DNA from 4 places in the Rahnella sp. AN3-3W3 genome. Region 1 is predicted to be linked to each of the others. Evidence: predicted binding sites of a transcription regulator. Region 1 holds the regulator's gene; each other region holds the start of a gene.
The links. Region 1 encodes CRP, which controls carbon source genes, mostly activating them, when cyclic AMP is high. Its sites were predicted from a motif close to ATGTGANNNNNNTCACAT; they were not measured.
Positions count from the first base shown of each region.

Region 2: the regulator CRP is predicted to act here: its motif matches at 1,740-1,757, upstream of UC15_RS13785 (beta-galactosidase).
Region 3: the regulator CRP is predicted to act here: its motif matches at 1,143-1,160, upstream of UC15_RS03380 (YfcZ/YiiS family protein).
Region 4: the regulator CRP is predicted to act here: its motif matches at 2,176-2,193, upstream of UC15_RS07335 (CdaR family transcriptional regulator).

Region 1 is NZ_JYDG01000040.1:21,513-24,928, reverse strand. It holds gene UC15_RS11750 (YccS/YhfK family putative transporter) at 1-1,451, opposite strand, end outside; gene crp (cAMP-activated global transcriptional regulator CRP) at 1,513-2,145, opposite strand; gene UC15_RS11740 (OsmC family protein) at 2,509-2,916, shown strand; gene UC15_RS11735 (LysR substrate-binding domain-containing protein) at 2,918-3,416, opposite strand, start outside.
Region 2 is NZ_JYDG01000046.1:12,565-15,980, reverse strand. It holds gene fbaA (class II fructose-bisphosphate aldolase) at 1-73, shown strand, start outside; gene UC15_RS13795 (lysozyme inhibitor LprI family protein) at 207-587, shown strand; gene UC15_RS13790 (LacI family DNA-binding transcriptional regulator) at 612-1,694, shown strand; gene UC15_RS13785 (beta-galactosidase) at 1,844-3,416, shown strand, end outside.
Region 3 is NZ_JYDG01000007.1:28,375-31,790, reverse strand. It holds gene fadL (long-chain fatty acid transporter FadL) at 1-871, opposite strand, end outside; gene UC15_RS03380 (YfcZ/YiiS family protein) at 1,289-1,621, shown strand; gene fadI (acetyl-CoA C-acyltransferase FadI) at 1,949-3,262, shown strand; gene fadJ (fatty acid oxidation complex subunit alpha FadJ) at 3,259-3,416, shown strand, end outside.
Region 4 is NZ_JYDG01000017.1:32,129-35,544, reverse strand. It holds gene UC15_RS07340 (MFS transporter) at 1-685, opposite strand, end outside; gene UC15_RS07335 (CdaR family transcriptional regulator) at 912-2,072, opposite strand; gene degP (serine endoprotease DegP) at 2,294-3,416, opposite strand, start outside.

The sequences.
Region 1 (3,416 bases):
TGCACGCCGTTCATCGCCAGCAGTTGCAGGGTATATACCGCCGTCACGGTCATGCCGACCATCGCCAGCCCGTAGTTTTTACGCAGCACCGTATACGACACCAGCGTGACGATCAGCATACACATCAGCGTGATGCCTTCGGGTAATTCCAGCTTCAGCAATCCGGCTGCAATCAGCAATCCGGCCAGCGTGCCCAGCGCACGGTGCTGGATACGCACGCGTGTGGCGTTATAACCGTTCTGACTCACCAGCATGATGGTCAGCAAAATCCAGTAAGGCTTGGGCAGATTAAAGAACAGGCCCAGGCTGCTGCCAATCGCCAGAATGATCCCCAGACGGGCGGCATTGCGCAGGGCGACAGATTTGAAGGAAAGATAGCTTTTCAGCGCAGGCCAGAAGGGTAAACGCGGCTGAGTGTTCATCAGGTCACGTTTGTACAACGGGCGCTGTGTCCGCAGCAGGCGCGCAATGCGGCTGAAGTGGTAGTAGCAAAACTGGCCGACCGGGTTCTCAGGATTGCGCGCGGCGATTTTCTCCAGCGCGGCCAGCTCGTTGGCCATCGTAAACCGTTCGGATAAACGGTGATAAAGAATGTCGTCGGCGATGACCCGCAGACGGGCGGAAATCACCTGCGCATTACGGCGGATAACCGCTTCGGCGTGGCTTTCTTCCACCAGCTTCTGCACTTCTTCCGGCTGATGCAGGCTCACCGTGATGTGCTCCTGCAAATCAAGCGCGACCTGAAAACGTTGAAACAGTCTTTTGTGGTGATGATGATGGCCGTGTTGCGGCAGCATGTGCAGTTGCTGATAGAGCAGGGCAATCAGGTCGATGACCTGCTGCTGTCGCGTCAGCAACGGGGGTAACGCGGTTTCAGGATCGGTGTGTTGCGTCAGCAGGCTGTATTTAGCTTCGAAGTAATCCGCGAGTTGCAGATAGAGCTGACTGAGCGTTTCGCGCATCGGCTGTTCTTCCGATATGCGAAACCACGCCCAGTTAAATAATCCGTACCAGGCCGTACCGGCGGCGAAAAGCACCGGCGCCTGCCATATAGGGCGTACGCCGACCATACTCAGTGTGAAAATGGTCGCCACCAGCGCGCCGGGCAACAGCCGCGCATGCAACGGGCTGATTTCGCCGGTCACGCCAAGCAGTAATGCCAGCGACAACATGATGAGCGGCAGGGGAATGTGCCAGCTTTCCAGCATCACTTGCAGCAGAATGCTGCTCACGGCAAACAGCGTTCCGCCAATTATCAGGCGTTTGAAAAAGCGTTTATGCGGAGTATCGAGGCCCGCGACGTTGCAGCAGGCAGGACAAAGAGAGAACAGCAGCCCCATTTGCAGATTGCCGAACAACCAGCAGATACCAACGGGCAGGCACAACACCAGCGTCTGGCGCAGCGCGTAGTTAACTTCCGGATGGTAAAACAGTCTTCGCCATAGCGTCATGGATAAAGCTTAGCCCATAAAAAAGGCGCGACAGTGTTCTGCCGCGCCGATTTTTAAGGGATTAACGTGTGCCGTAAACGACAATCGTTTTACCGTGTGCCGAGATCAAACTTTGATCTTCAAGCATTTTGAGAATACGTCCGACTGTTTCACGTGAACAACCGACGATTTGGCCGATTTCCTGACGGGTGATCTTGATTTGCATCCCGTCCGGATGGGTCATCGCATCAGGCTGTTTAGCCAGATTAAGCAGAGTTTGAGCGATACGCCCTGTTACGTCGAGGAAGGCCAGGTTGCCGACTTTCTCTGACGTCACTTGCAGACGGTTTGCCATCTGCGCGGAAAGACGCATCAGAATATCCGGGTTAACCTGAATCAGCTGGCGGAATTTTTTATAAGAAATTTCAGCCACTTCACAGGCAGTTTTTGCACGAACCCACGCACTACGTTCCTGACCTTCTTCGAAGAGTCCCAGCTCGCCGATGAAGTCACCTTGGTTAAGGTAGGACAGTATCATTTCTTTGCCTTCTTCATCCTTGATAAGGACAGCAACTGACCCTTTCACGATGTAGTAAAGCGTTTCGGCTTTTTCACCCTGGTGAATCAGCGTACTTTTAGAAGGATACTTATGTATATGACAGTGAGACAGGAACCATTCAAGAGTCGGGTCTGTTTGTGGCTTGCCGAGAACCATTTGCTATTATCCTCTGTTGTTATCGCTGCCCAAAATCACAGGGCTCAGAGTTCCCTGTATGGCACTTCAAAATCCAAAGCGCCCTTTCAGCATATAACTCCCCAGAAATGCTGCAAGCGGGTGTCGGAGTGAAACAGCCTGATTATTGCCGTTATCACCGTGGGTTCTGTTCTTAAACCGCGAAAACCGTCACCGCAATTCACTGGAAAGTATGTTTCGGCTTTGTTTGTAGCACAGGTTTGCAATGCTGTCTTCTGTTGTCTCGCTTCAGCATGATGGCGATCGGGTTACGTTGCCAGATTTTAGGTGAAAGGGTACTCTGGGAGCGGAATTCGACGAGTTTATTCACCGGGAGAATAGTTCATGCACGCACGCGTAAAATGGGTAGAAGGGCTGACGTTTTTAGGCGAGTCAGCGTCAGGCCACCAGATTTCTATGGATGGTAATGCGGGCGATAAAGCACCCAGCCCGATGGAAATGCTGCTGATGTCCGCAGGCGGTTGCAGCGCGATTGATGTGGTGTCTATTTTGCAAAAAGGCCGTAATGACGTGCGTGATTGTGAAGTCAAGCTGACCTCACAACGCCGCGAAGAAGCGCCGCGCCTGTTCACGCACATCAATCTGCATTTTATCGTCACCGGTAAAGATCTCACCGATAAGATTGTCGAACGTGCCGTCAGCCTGTCTGCGGAAAAGTACTGCTCTGTGTCCCTGATGCTCGGCAAAGCGGCTACCATCACGCACAGCTTTGAAGTGATCAGCGTCGAATAAGTTACGACCAGTCATACGCGTGGCACTGGCTGCGCAATAAATCCAAAAATCGCCGCGCGGCAAACGTCAGCGGCGATTTTTGCGAGTAAAGCACGCAATATTCCGCCTGCGGCAGGGTATCGATATTGAGCTCACACAATTTGTCCTGCAATCCAAACGGCGCTTTCATCGCCCGCGCCACAATGGTCAGATAATCAGACTGCAACACCATATTTAGCCCGCACACCACCGAATCTGTATGCACCGGCATTTCCGCTGCCGGCTGATGAAATCCTCCCATCGATACCCTGATTTGCTGGTAATACCCCATATCCGTTTCGGGCAACAGCCAGCGCGCATCCTGTAATTCCTTCAGAGTTGTGGAGCCTGCCAGCGGATGTCCACGCCGGGCGATAACGCAGAAAGGTGCGCTGAACAGTGGCTCACGTACCAGATCTTCCAGCGGAAATCCCGGCCCGGCGGTACCGACCGCGAAATCCAGTTTCCCTTCGCGCAGTGCA
Region 2 (3,416 bases), on a different contig from region 1:
TGCTGCACAGTCTTCCATGGTGACTCGCCTGGAACTGGCATTCAAAGAACTGAACGCAATCGACGTACTGTAATTCTTACGCTTCCGGTGCTTGACCACCGGAATGTGAGGATAATCGTCAAAGGGGCTTCGGCCCCTTTTTTATTGCCCGTTTTATCTTCACAATGTCAGTCCTGTTAACGGAAACGCCCCTGGCGGAGAAAATTATGCGCATAGCGTTGTTCGCGTTATTTGCCCTGACTTCTTTTGTTCATGCTGCTGAAACCGACTGTAAAAATGCCACGACGCAGATGGATATGAACATCTGTGCCGGACAGGATTTCAAACGCAGTGATGCGTTGTTAAATCAGGCCTACAAACAAAAAATGGCGCAGCTTTCACCGGAGCAGCAAACCAAATTCAAAGCAGCCCAGCGCAGCTGGATTGCATTTCGTGACAACGACTGCGCGTTTATGTCTTCCGGCGTTGACGGGGGTTCTGTTCAGCCGATGATCTATTCCGGCTGTCTGCAACAGAAAACCGAGCAGCGCACCAAAGAAATTAATGACATTCTGCACTGCGAAGAAGGCGATTTAAGCTGTCCTTAACATGAAGTCTGAAGGTAGAAAGCCATGAAGCCAAAATCTGTCACCCTTGATGATGTCGCGCGCCACGCGGGTGTGTCCTATCAGACCGTTTCGCGCGTACTGAATCAGGCAGCGCATGTGTCGGTAAGAACGCGCAACAAAGTCGAACAGGCGATGGCTGCGCTCAATTACGTTCCGAACCGCGTTGCCCAGCAACTGGCGGGTAAACAAAGCTTCACCCTCGGACTGGCGACCACCGAACTGGCGCTGCATGCCCCATCACAAATCGCGTCGGCGATGAAAACCCGCGCAAACCAGTTAGGTTTCAACGTCGTGATTTCGATGATTGATAACCTGAGTCTGGCCGCCTGTCGCACGGCGGTGAACGAACTGATGTCGCAGCGGGTGGACGGCGTGCTGATTAACGTGCCGCTGTCGAATGACGATGCGGCTGCAATCGCACAGCTTTGTGGCAATTTACCGGCGCTGTTTCTGGATGTGGATCCAGAAGCTGACGTCTTCAAAATTCTGTTCGATCCGCACTGCGGGGCGAAGCAGGGCGTAGAGCATTTGCTGGCGCTAGGTCATCAGCAGATCGCGGTGCTGACCGGCCCGCTTGAATCCATCTCAGCGCGCCTGCGTTATGAAGGCTGGCTGAATACGCTGGCGACGCACGATATTAGGCCCTGTGTGGTTCAGCACGGCGACTGGAGCGCAGCGTCGGGTTATCAGCAGGCGTTATTACTGCTCAATCAGCCGGTGCGCCCGACGGCGATTCTGGTCGCCAATGACCAGATGGCGCTCGGCGTCTTGCGCGCAGTGCACGAGTTTGGCCTGCGGGTGCCGGAACAAATCTCGGTAATTGGCTATGACGATACCGAAGACAGCGCCTTTTTCTTCCCGCCGCTGACCACCATCAAACAGGATTTCCGTCTGCTCGGCCACGAGAGCGTCAACCGGCTGGTGGATCATCTGCATAATCACAGCGATCACCACAGCGACTCACTGTTGCTGCCCACGTCCCTGGTTGAGCGCCACACCACCGCCCGACCTGGCGCAGAAAATGTGTCACAGGAAGCGTTGTCGCAGGAACTGATCCGCATCGCCCGTCAGCTCAGCGCGCTCTGATCTTCTCTTAGTCCGTTCCTCATTTAATTGTCCATGTCGCGGATTTTGTGATCCGCGTCCCTTTCCCGCATCCCTGCGCTTTACTTACTCTCTCCGGTTAAGCATGTTTGTATTATTGTGAGCGCATAACAATTTACCGGGGAGAAATTATGACTTCATCAGCGGAAGATAAATTATCATCACTGGCCACCGTTCTGGCCCGCCGTGACTGGGAAAAACCTGCCTCGACGCAGTGCAACAGATTACCCGCTCACCCGCCTTTCAACAGCTGGCGTGATGCACAAGAAGCCAGGGGAAATCAGCCTTCAGAAAGGATCCGCAGCCTGAGCGGCGAATGGGTATTCAGCTATTTCACCCGTCCGGAAGCGGTGCCGGAGCAATGGTTACAGCAGGATCTGGCGGATGCGGATCCCGTACAGGTGCCCTCCAACTGGCAACTGGCAGGTTATGACGCACCGATTTATACCAACGTACAGTATCCGATCCCGGTCAATCCGCCGTTTGTGCCTGAAGAAAACCCCACCGGTTGTTACTCGCTCACAGTTTCTGTGGATAAAGACTGGCTGAACAGCGGACAGACGCGCATCGTGTTTAACGGCGTCAATTCCGCGTTCTATTTGTGGTGCAACGGCCAGTGGATCGGCTATTCGCAGGACAGCCGTTTACCGGCGGAATTCGATCTCAGTCATGTGCTGCACTCGGGTGAAAACCGTCTGGCGGTGATGGTGCTTCGCTGGAGCGATGGCAGCTATCTGGAAGATCAGGATATGTGGCGCATGAGCGGCATCTTCCGTGATGTCACGTTGCTGCATAAACCGGTGGAGCAGATTACGGATTACCAGGTGCGCACGCATCTGTTCCATGGCTTCACGCAGGCCGAGCTGGAAGTGCAGGTCAGTGCCGCCGTGCCGCAGGAAAACGCGGCTGATTATCAGGTGCGTGTCCAGTTATGGCAGGGCGATAAACCGGTCGCAGAACATCAGCAACCGCTAGGCAGCGAAATTATCGATGAGCGCGGGGCGGCATATGACCGCACTACGCTGCGCCTGCCTGTCAGCCAGCCGGTTTTATGGAGCGCAGAACAACCGGCGCTGTATCGTGCTGTGATTTCCCTTATTTCTCCGCAAGGTCAGCTTATAGAAGCCGAAGCCTGTGACGTCGGTTTCCGTCAGGTGGAAATCAGCAACGGGCTGCTGAAAGTGAATGGTCAGCCGGTATTGATCCGCGGCACCAACCGCCACGAACATCATCCTGAAAACGGTCAGGTAATGGATGAAGCCACCATGCGCCGTGACATTGTGCTGATGAAACAGCACAACTTTAACGCCGTGCGCTGCTCGCATTATCCGAACCATCCGCTGTGGTACAAGCTGTGTGACGAATACGGTCTGTATGTGGTCGATGAAGCCAATATCGAAACCCACGGCATGCAACCGATGAACCGTTTGTCGGACGATCCTGTATGGTTCAACGCTTTCAGCGAACGCGTTACACGTATGGTTCAGCGCGACCGCAATCATCCGTGCATTATCATCTGGTCACTGGGTAACGAATCCGGGCATGGCGCAAACCACGACGCGCTGTACCGCTGGATCAAATCTGTCGATCCGACCCGTCCTGTGCAGTACGAAGGCGGCGGCGCTAACAGTGCTGCAACTGACATTATCTGCCCGATGTATTCCCGCGTTGAGCAAGATCAGCCGTTCCCGGCGGTACCAAAAT
Region 3 (3,416 bases), on a different contig from region 1:
GGCTGTAGTGAATCGCCCATTTCGGTGCCACTTTGTTATAACCGGACACTTCCCACATTTCTGGCAGATTCAGGGTCAGGGAACCCGGAACCGTGTGACCGCCCGTGCCGCCTAACGCCTGAGGAATGCCGTTGCGGTATTCGCCGTCAAAGTCGATTTTAACTTCTGAGCGATAAGTAAAGCCGTAACGGTTATTGTCATCGACTTCATAAAGAATACCGGCGTTCCAGCCGTAGCCCCACTCGTCGCCTTTCAGCTTGGCGGCTTCAGTATCTGCTGGCAGTAAGCCGCCGGTTTTAATCGGCACCAGTTCACCGGCAGTACGACGGATTTTTGCTTTCGCGTAGACGGCATCGAAGCCCACACCGAAGCTGAAATTCTGGTTCAAACGGTAAGCAACACTTAAGTTAGTGTTTATGGTGGTGAGATCTGTTTCACCGCCAATCGGGCCTGCCGGATAGTTATCGCTAAATTCTGTCGCCAGACCGTAGTTAGACGTCGCCGATGCGCCAACCGCCCATTGATCATCCAGCGGCATAATAAAGTGGATATTCGGCACCCACTGATTTGGCGCAATATTATCATCACTGGTGCTGGCACCGGTGACCGGAGATTTCCCCGTCACGCTGACGTCCGGGTCGACATAAATCGCGCCCATAGAAAACGCCGGGCGGTTAAACATGGTCATGGTTGCCGGGTTACGGCTACCGGATGCGGCGGTGTCAGCAATAGCACCTTCGCCTGAGAATGAACGACCTAAACCCGCAGCAGTATATTCATTTAACTGAAAACCTGCCGCGTATACGTTGGAGGAAACAATTGCCACTGCAGCTGCCAGAGCTGATCTTTTAAACAGGTTTTTCTGGTTCATGACCAAAACCTCAATATTATGTTTTTTATCAAACAATGTTACATCAAGTAACAATGAGCGCGGGATTGTAGGGTTCGTTATCAGTCTGACAAATCAGACCAGTGAGCGAAGTATAGGTCTGACCTGTGGTGTAGTTGCAATATTGTTTCATTGATATTTAAAAAATGATGCAAGAAATTGGATCCACTTAACAAAAAACCAACAATAAAAGTTCAATTAAGAAACGTTGAAGTGAGAACGATGACGTAGTTTTAATCTATTACTTACATATACGTGATCTGGATCACTTCAAAGGCACATAATAAGTAAGTGCTAGTGTGTTGTCAGAACGGTGGCGTAAAATACAGGCTGGAAATAAAACTTTATTCGCAAACAGGCCAGACGGTGGACGTTGCCGTTGATGCCGGGGAGAAAATTATGTCTGACGTAACCATGTCCTCTAAATCCACCCAACCTCTGCACTCCATCAACAAATGCGGCGCAGAAGAAACCGCAGCCTGCTGCTGTGTTGATGTGGGCACCATCATGGATAACACCGATTGCACCGCATCTTACAGCCGCGTTTTTGAAAATGAAGCACAGGCTAAAGAGACGCTGGAAGCCCTGACCGAACGCGCACGTGGCGTCGAATCCGAGCCTTGCGAAATCAAGAGCCGTATCGAAAACGTGGAAGGCGGCGTTGAGCTGAATATCGATTTCACTTTCAGCTGCCAGGCAGAAACCATGATCTTTCAGTTAGCCTTGCGCTAATCCCCGTCATACTTTGAGCCGCAGATGCGTTGGCTGCACTCAGTAACCCGAATCACTGACTTATGTCAGCTCATCGGGATTACTTCGATTGCCGCCTTTCTGAGACTCAAATTATTTAGGGGAAGTTTTAAATTGTAATACCGCTTATATAAGCGGTATTTTTTTGTCCGCTATTTCTGCCCGCTGCCTTTCTTCTCATTCTTATTTCAGAAAAATTTGCTGTTGCTCGCACTTCATTGCCTTTCACTTTGCCAAATGTAAATACATAGTTAAAACTGAGTTATCAGGTCTGACCTCTTAAGACCCTATTTTTTCTCAGGAGCTTATATGAATAAAGTCATTCCACTGGTGACACGTGAAGGCGATCGCATCGCGATTATCGATGGTTTGCGTACGCCGTTTGCCAAACAGGCCACCGCCTATCACGGCATTCCCGCCGTAGACCTCGGCAAAATAGTGGTCAGTGAGTTACTGGCGAAAAGTGGTATCGACCCGAAGGTCATCGATCAGCTGGTATTCGGGCAAGTCGTGCAGATGCCGGAAGCACCAAATATTGCGCGCGAAATCGTCCTCGGCACCGGCATGAATGTGTCGACTGACGCCTACAGCGTTTCGCGTGCCTGCGCCACCAGTTTTCAGGCGGTCGCCAACGTCGCGGAAAGCATTATGAGCGGCACGATCAGCGTCGGGATTGCAGGCGGAGCCGATTCGTCTTCGGTTCTGCCTATTGGCGTCAGCAAACGTCTCGCCCGCGCCCTGGTGGACGTCAACAAAGCGCGCACGCTGTCGCAGCGCCTGTCCATTTTCAGCAAACTTAAACTGCGCGACCTGATGCCGGTGCCGCCTGCTGTGGCAGAATATTCCACCGGTCTGCGCATGGGCGATACTGCGGAACAGATGGCGAAAAGTCATAATATTTCCCGCGAACAGCAGGATGAACTCGCGCACCGTTCTCACACGCTGGCGGCACAGGCGTGGGAGCAGGGCTATCTGAATTCTCAGGTGATGGCCGCGCAGGTTCCGCCTTACCGTGAAGTGCTGCAAAAAGACAACAACATCCGCCTGAATTCTGAAATCGGGCAATACGCAAAATTGCGTCCGGCGTTTGATCGCAAACACGGCACCGTGACCGCCGCGACCAGTACGCCGCTGACCGACGGCGCGGCCGCAGTACTGATGATGAGCGAATCGCGGGCGCGTGAACTCGGTTTGCAGCCTCTCGGTTATCTGAAAAGTTTTGCTTTTGCCGCCATCGATGTGTGGGAAGACATGCTGCTTGGTCCGGCTTATGCCACGCCGCTGGCGCTGGATCGTGCCGGTCTGACGCTCGGTGATCTAGACCTGATTGATATGCACGAAGCATTTGCCGCGCAGACCCTGGCGAATATCAAAATGTTAGCCAGTGATGAATTTGCCCGTGAGAAACTTGGCCACAGTCAGGCAGTTGGCGAAATAGACTGGGATAAATTTAACGTTCTGGGCGGATCACTGGCTTACGGCCATCCTTTTGCCGCGACTGGCGCACGAATGATCACCCAGACGTTGCATGAATTACGCCGTCGTGGCGGAAAATACGGGCTGACGACGGCCTGTGCCGCCGGTGGCTTAGGCGCAGCAATGATTCTGGAGGCAGCGCAATGAGGGATAATATGGAAAACCCAAACATTCCGGAAATCACTCCGGCAGAACCGGTTTCTGCTTTTTCACTGATGTTCACCGCGGAGCACATCGGGATTATCACCATCGACGTTCCCGGCGAAAAGGTGAATACCTTAAAGGCTGAATTCGCTCAACA
Region 4 (3,416 bases), on a different contig from region 1:
GATCCATATTGATCAGCGCGCCACCGGCTTCCATGTAATCAAGCTCGGCCTGATTCACTCCCGGATGATCTTTCGGATCGTGGATCACTTTTAGCCAGATGAAACTCAGGATGATCCCGAGTCCGCCCATGAAGAAGAAGACGTGTGACCAGCCCACTTCGTGGGTCAGCCAGCCCATGATCGGGGCGAAAATCACGGTCGCAAAATACTGCGCAGAGTTAAAAATGGAGACGGCGGTCCCGCGTTCCTGAGCCGGGAACCAGGCGGCGACGATCCGGCTGTTGCCGGGGAAAGAAGGTGCTTCTGCCAGCCCGACCAGGAAGCGTAATGCGAAGAGAGAAACCACAATGCCAAAGCCGCTGAATATATCGACGAAGCCCTGCAGCAGGGTAAACAGAGACCAGATAAAAATACTGTAGAAATAAACTTTTTTGGAGCCGAATTTATCCAGCAACCAGCCGCCGGGTATTTGTCCGATAACATAGGCCCATGAAAATGCCGAGAAAATATAGCCCATCCCGACAGAATCCAGCCCGATATCTTTGGCCATCGCCGAACCGGCAATGGATAACGTGGCACGGTCGCCATAATTAAATGAGGTGACAATAAATAACATCACCACTATCCAGTAGCGCGCGTTAGTTCTTTTTTTGACGGCACTGGCTGCTGAAACGGTAGTTTCCATGGTGTTCTCCGGAATTAATGACAACGCCTCTAAACAGAGATAAAAGTCATTCCAGTCACAGAACTGTAGGGTTCAGAGAGGAAGGAACGCAGCCAGTATATGAACAACATTCCTTTTACTCATTGGGCAATACAACAGGCTTGAACCGCGCTTTGCATTTATCCTGAGGCAAATGCCCAGCGCGGTGCGAGTTGTTTCACAAAAAATGAAACAGCTGTGATGGCTGTCACAACTGATCGTTATCTAATTGCAACGCGACGTACAGCAATAAACGATCGTCGAAATTACCCAGATCCAGACCGGTTAATTCCGAGATACGGTTAAGCCGATATTCCAGCGTATTGCGATGGATATATAACGCTTTGGAGGTGGCGGTCGGCTGCACATTATTATGGAACCAGGATGTCAGCGTGCGGCGCAGTAATCCGTTGCCGTCAGTTGCTTTCAGCCGTGCCAGCGGACGAACCAACTCGTCGGCCTGCCAGCCACCGCGCAGACTGTCGAGCAGTACGGGCAGGATCAAATCCTGATAGAAGTAACAACGCTGTTCGGGCATCCGCTGCTTGCCGACGGTCATGGTGGTGCGCGCGGTCCGGTAGGAACGGGCAATGCTGCCGGGGCCGGTGAAAAAGTTGCCCAGCGATATGCGTACACGCAGGCGGCCAGTTTCCGTCATGCGGGAAAGCAGGTGATCGATACGCTGTCGGTGTCCGTCCGCATCCCAGCGATCGTAGCTGTTCAGCGCCGGTTTAAGCACCACCATTTCGGTGAGGGAGACAATAGCGATCAGATTGTCGCGCTCCGGCGTGGTGAGCAACGTTTGCAGCTGTTGCAGCTCGGCCATGGCGGAATCGACGCCGAGCTGTCCGCTGTCAACTTCGACCACAGCCGCCACACGCGGACGGTTCAGGTCAATGCCCAGACGCTGCGCCCATTCCATCAGCGCCGGAGAAAGTTCGTCCACGCGGATAAGATTGAGCACCAGTTCTTCACGCAGACGGCTGTCCTGCGCCAGCATGTGCAGTAAACGCGCCTGCTCGAGCATCATTTCGGCGGTCATACACACCAGTTCGCCATATTGCCGTAGCTGGGAAGGATTACCGGTCAGGCCGATCACGCCGACGATCTGCCCGTCAATACGCAGCGGCAGGTTGATCCCCGGACGCACACCGTGCAAATGCCTGGCGACGCCTTCATCAATATCGACAATACGTTCCTGTGAAATTGCCAGCAATGCGCCTTCGTGCAATTCACCAAGACGCTGATCGTCGCCACTGCCGATTATTCTTCCGCGGCCATCCATGACATTCACATTACTATCAATAATTTGCATGGTGCGGGCAACAATCTGTTGCGCCAGCTTTGCATCGAGATGATACGCCGACATGGATCCCCTGCCTTGGCTTATTGTTTTTTGTCCAGAGAGCATACCCAGCGCGTTGCTGCCATACATTATGCAAATGCCCAAAGAGCAGAAGCACCTGTTGAAGTTGCGGAGAAAGTCACATTTTTAAGCAAATGCCCAACTGGCATAAAGCATTGGCATAAAATACGGGCATAAAAAAAGGCACGCCGGAGCGTGCCTTACTTAAGAACCGTGCTGACGAATTACTGCGCCAGCAGGTAAATCGAGGTGTCACCACGCTGAATGTCCAGCGCCAGAACGTTTGGTTTGGTGTCGAGAATTTTACGCAGTTCACCCAGATTGGTGACTTTCTGCTGGTTCACGCCAAGGATCACGTCGCCTTTTTTCAGGCCGATACGTGCTGCGGTAGAACCGGCTTTCACTTCATCGACTTTCACGCCTTTCTGATCGCCCGCAGAACCGTTGCTCAGTTCAGCGCCTTCGATACCTTTATAAATGTTGCCGGATTCGATTTTAGGCGTCTGGGTACTTTGCTCAATGGTGACATCCACGTTCACCGGTTTGCCTTCGCGCAGCAGACCCAGCGTGACTTTGGTGCCAATTGGCATGGTGCCGATGTCAGCACGGAACGAAGCGAAGCTGCTGATTGGCTTGCCGTTCATGCTCAGGATCACGTCACCGGCTTTGATGCCCGCTTTCTCTGCCGCAGATTTCGGCATGACCTGGCTGATGAATGCGCCGCGCTGTGCGTCGACTTTCATGGCTTTCGCCAGTTCAGAGTTCAACTCGGTACCCATGATGCCCAGTTCGCCACGTTTCACCTGACCGAACTCAATCATCTGTTTGGACAGGTTTTTCACCATGTTACTTGGGATCGCAAAACCGATACCGATGTTGCCACCGTCCGGAGCCAAGATCGCCGTATTCAGACCAATCAGTTCACCGTTCAGGTTCACCAGCGCACCGCCGGAGTTACCGCGGTTGATCGCCGCATCCGTCTGGATGAAGTTTTCGTAGTTTTCGATATTCAGGCCGGAACGTCCCAGTGCAGAAACGATACCGGAAGTCACGGTTTCGCCCAAACCATACGGGTTACCGATAGCCACGGTGTAATCACCGACGCGCAGTTGCTCGGAATCGGCCATTTTAATGGCTGTCAGATTTTTCGCGTTTTGCAACTGGATAACAGCGATGTCTGAACGCGGATCTTTACCGATCACTTTCGCGTCGAATTTACGGCCATCGTTCAGCTGAACGCTGATTTTTGTCGCGTTATCAACTACATGATTGTTGGTAACCACATAACCTTTATCGGCATCAATGATGACGCCGGAACCCAGCGCGCGGAAATCTTCTTTCTGCTCA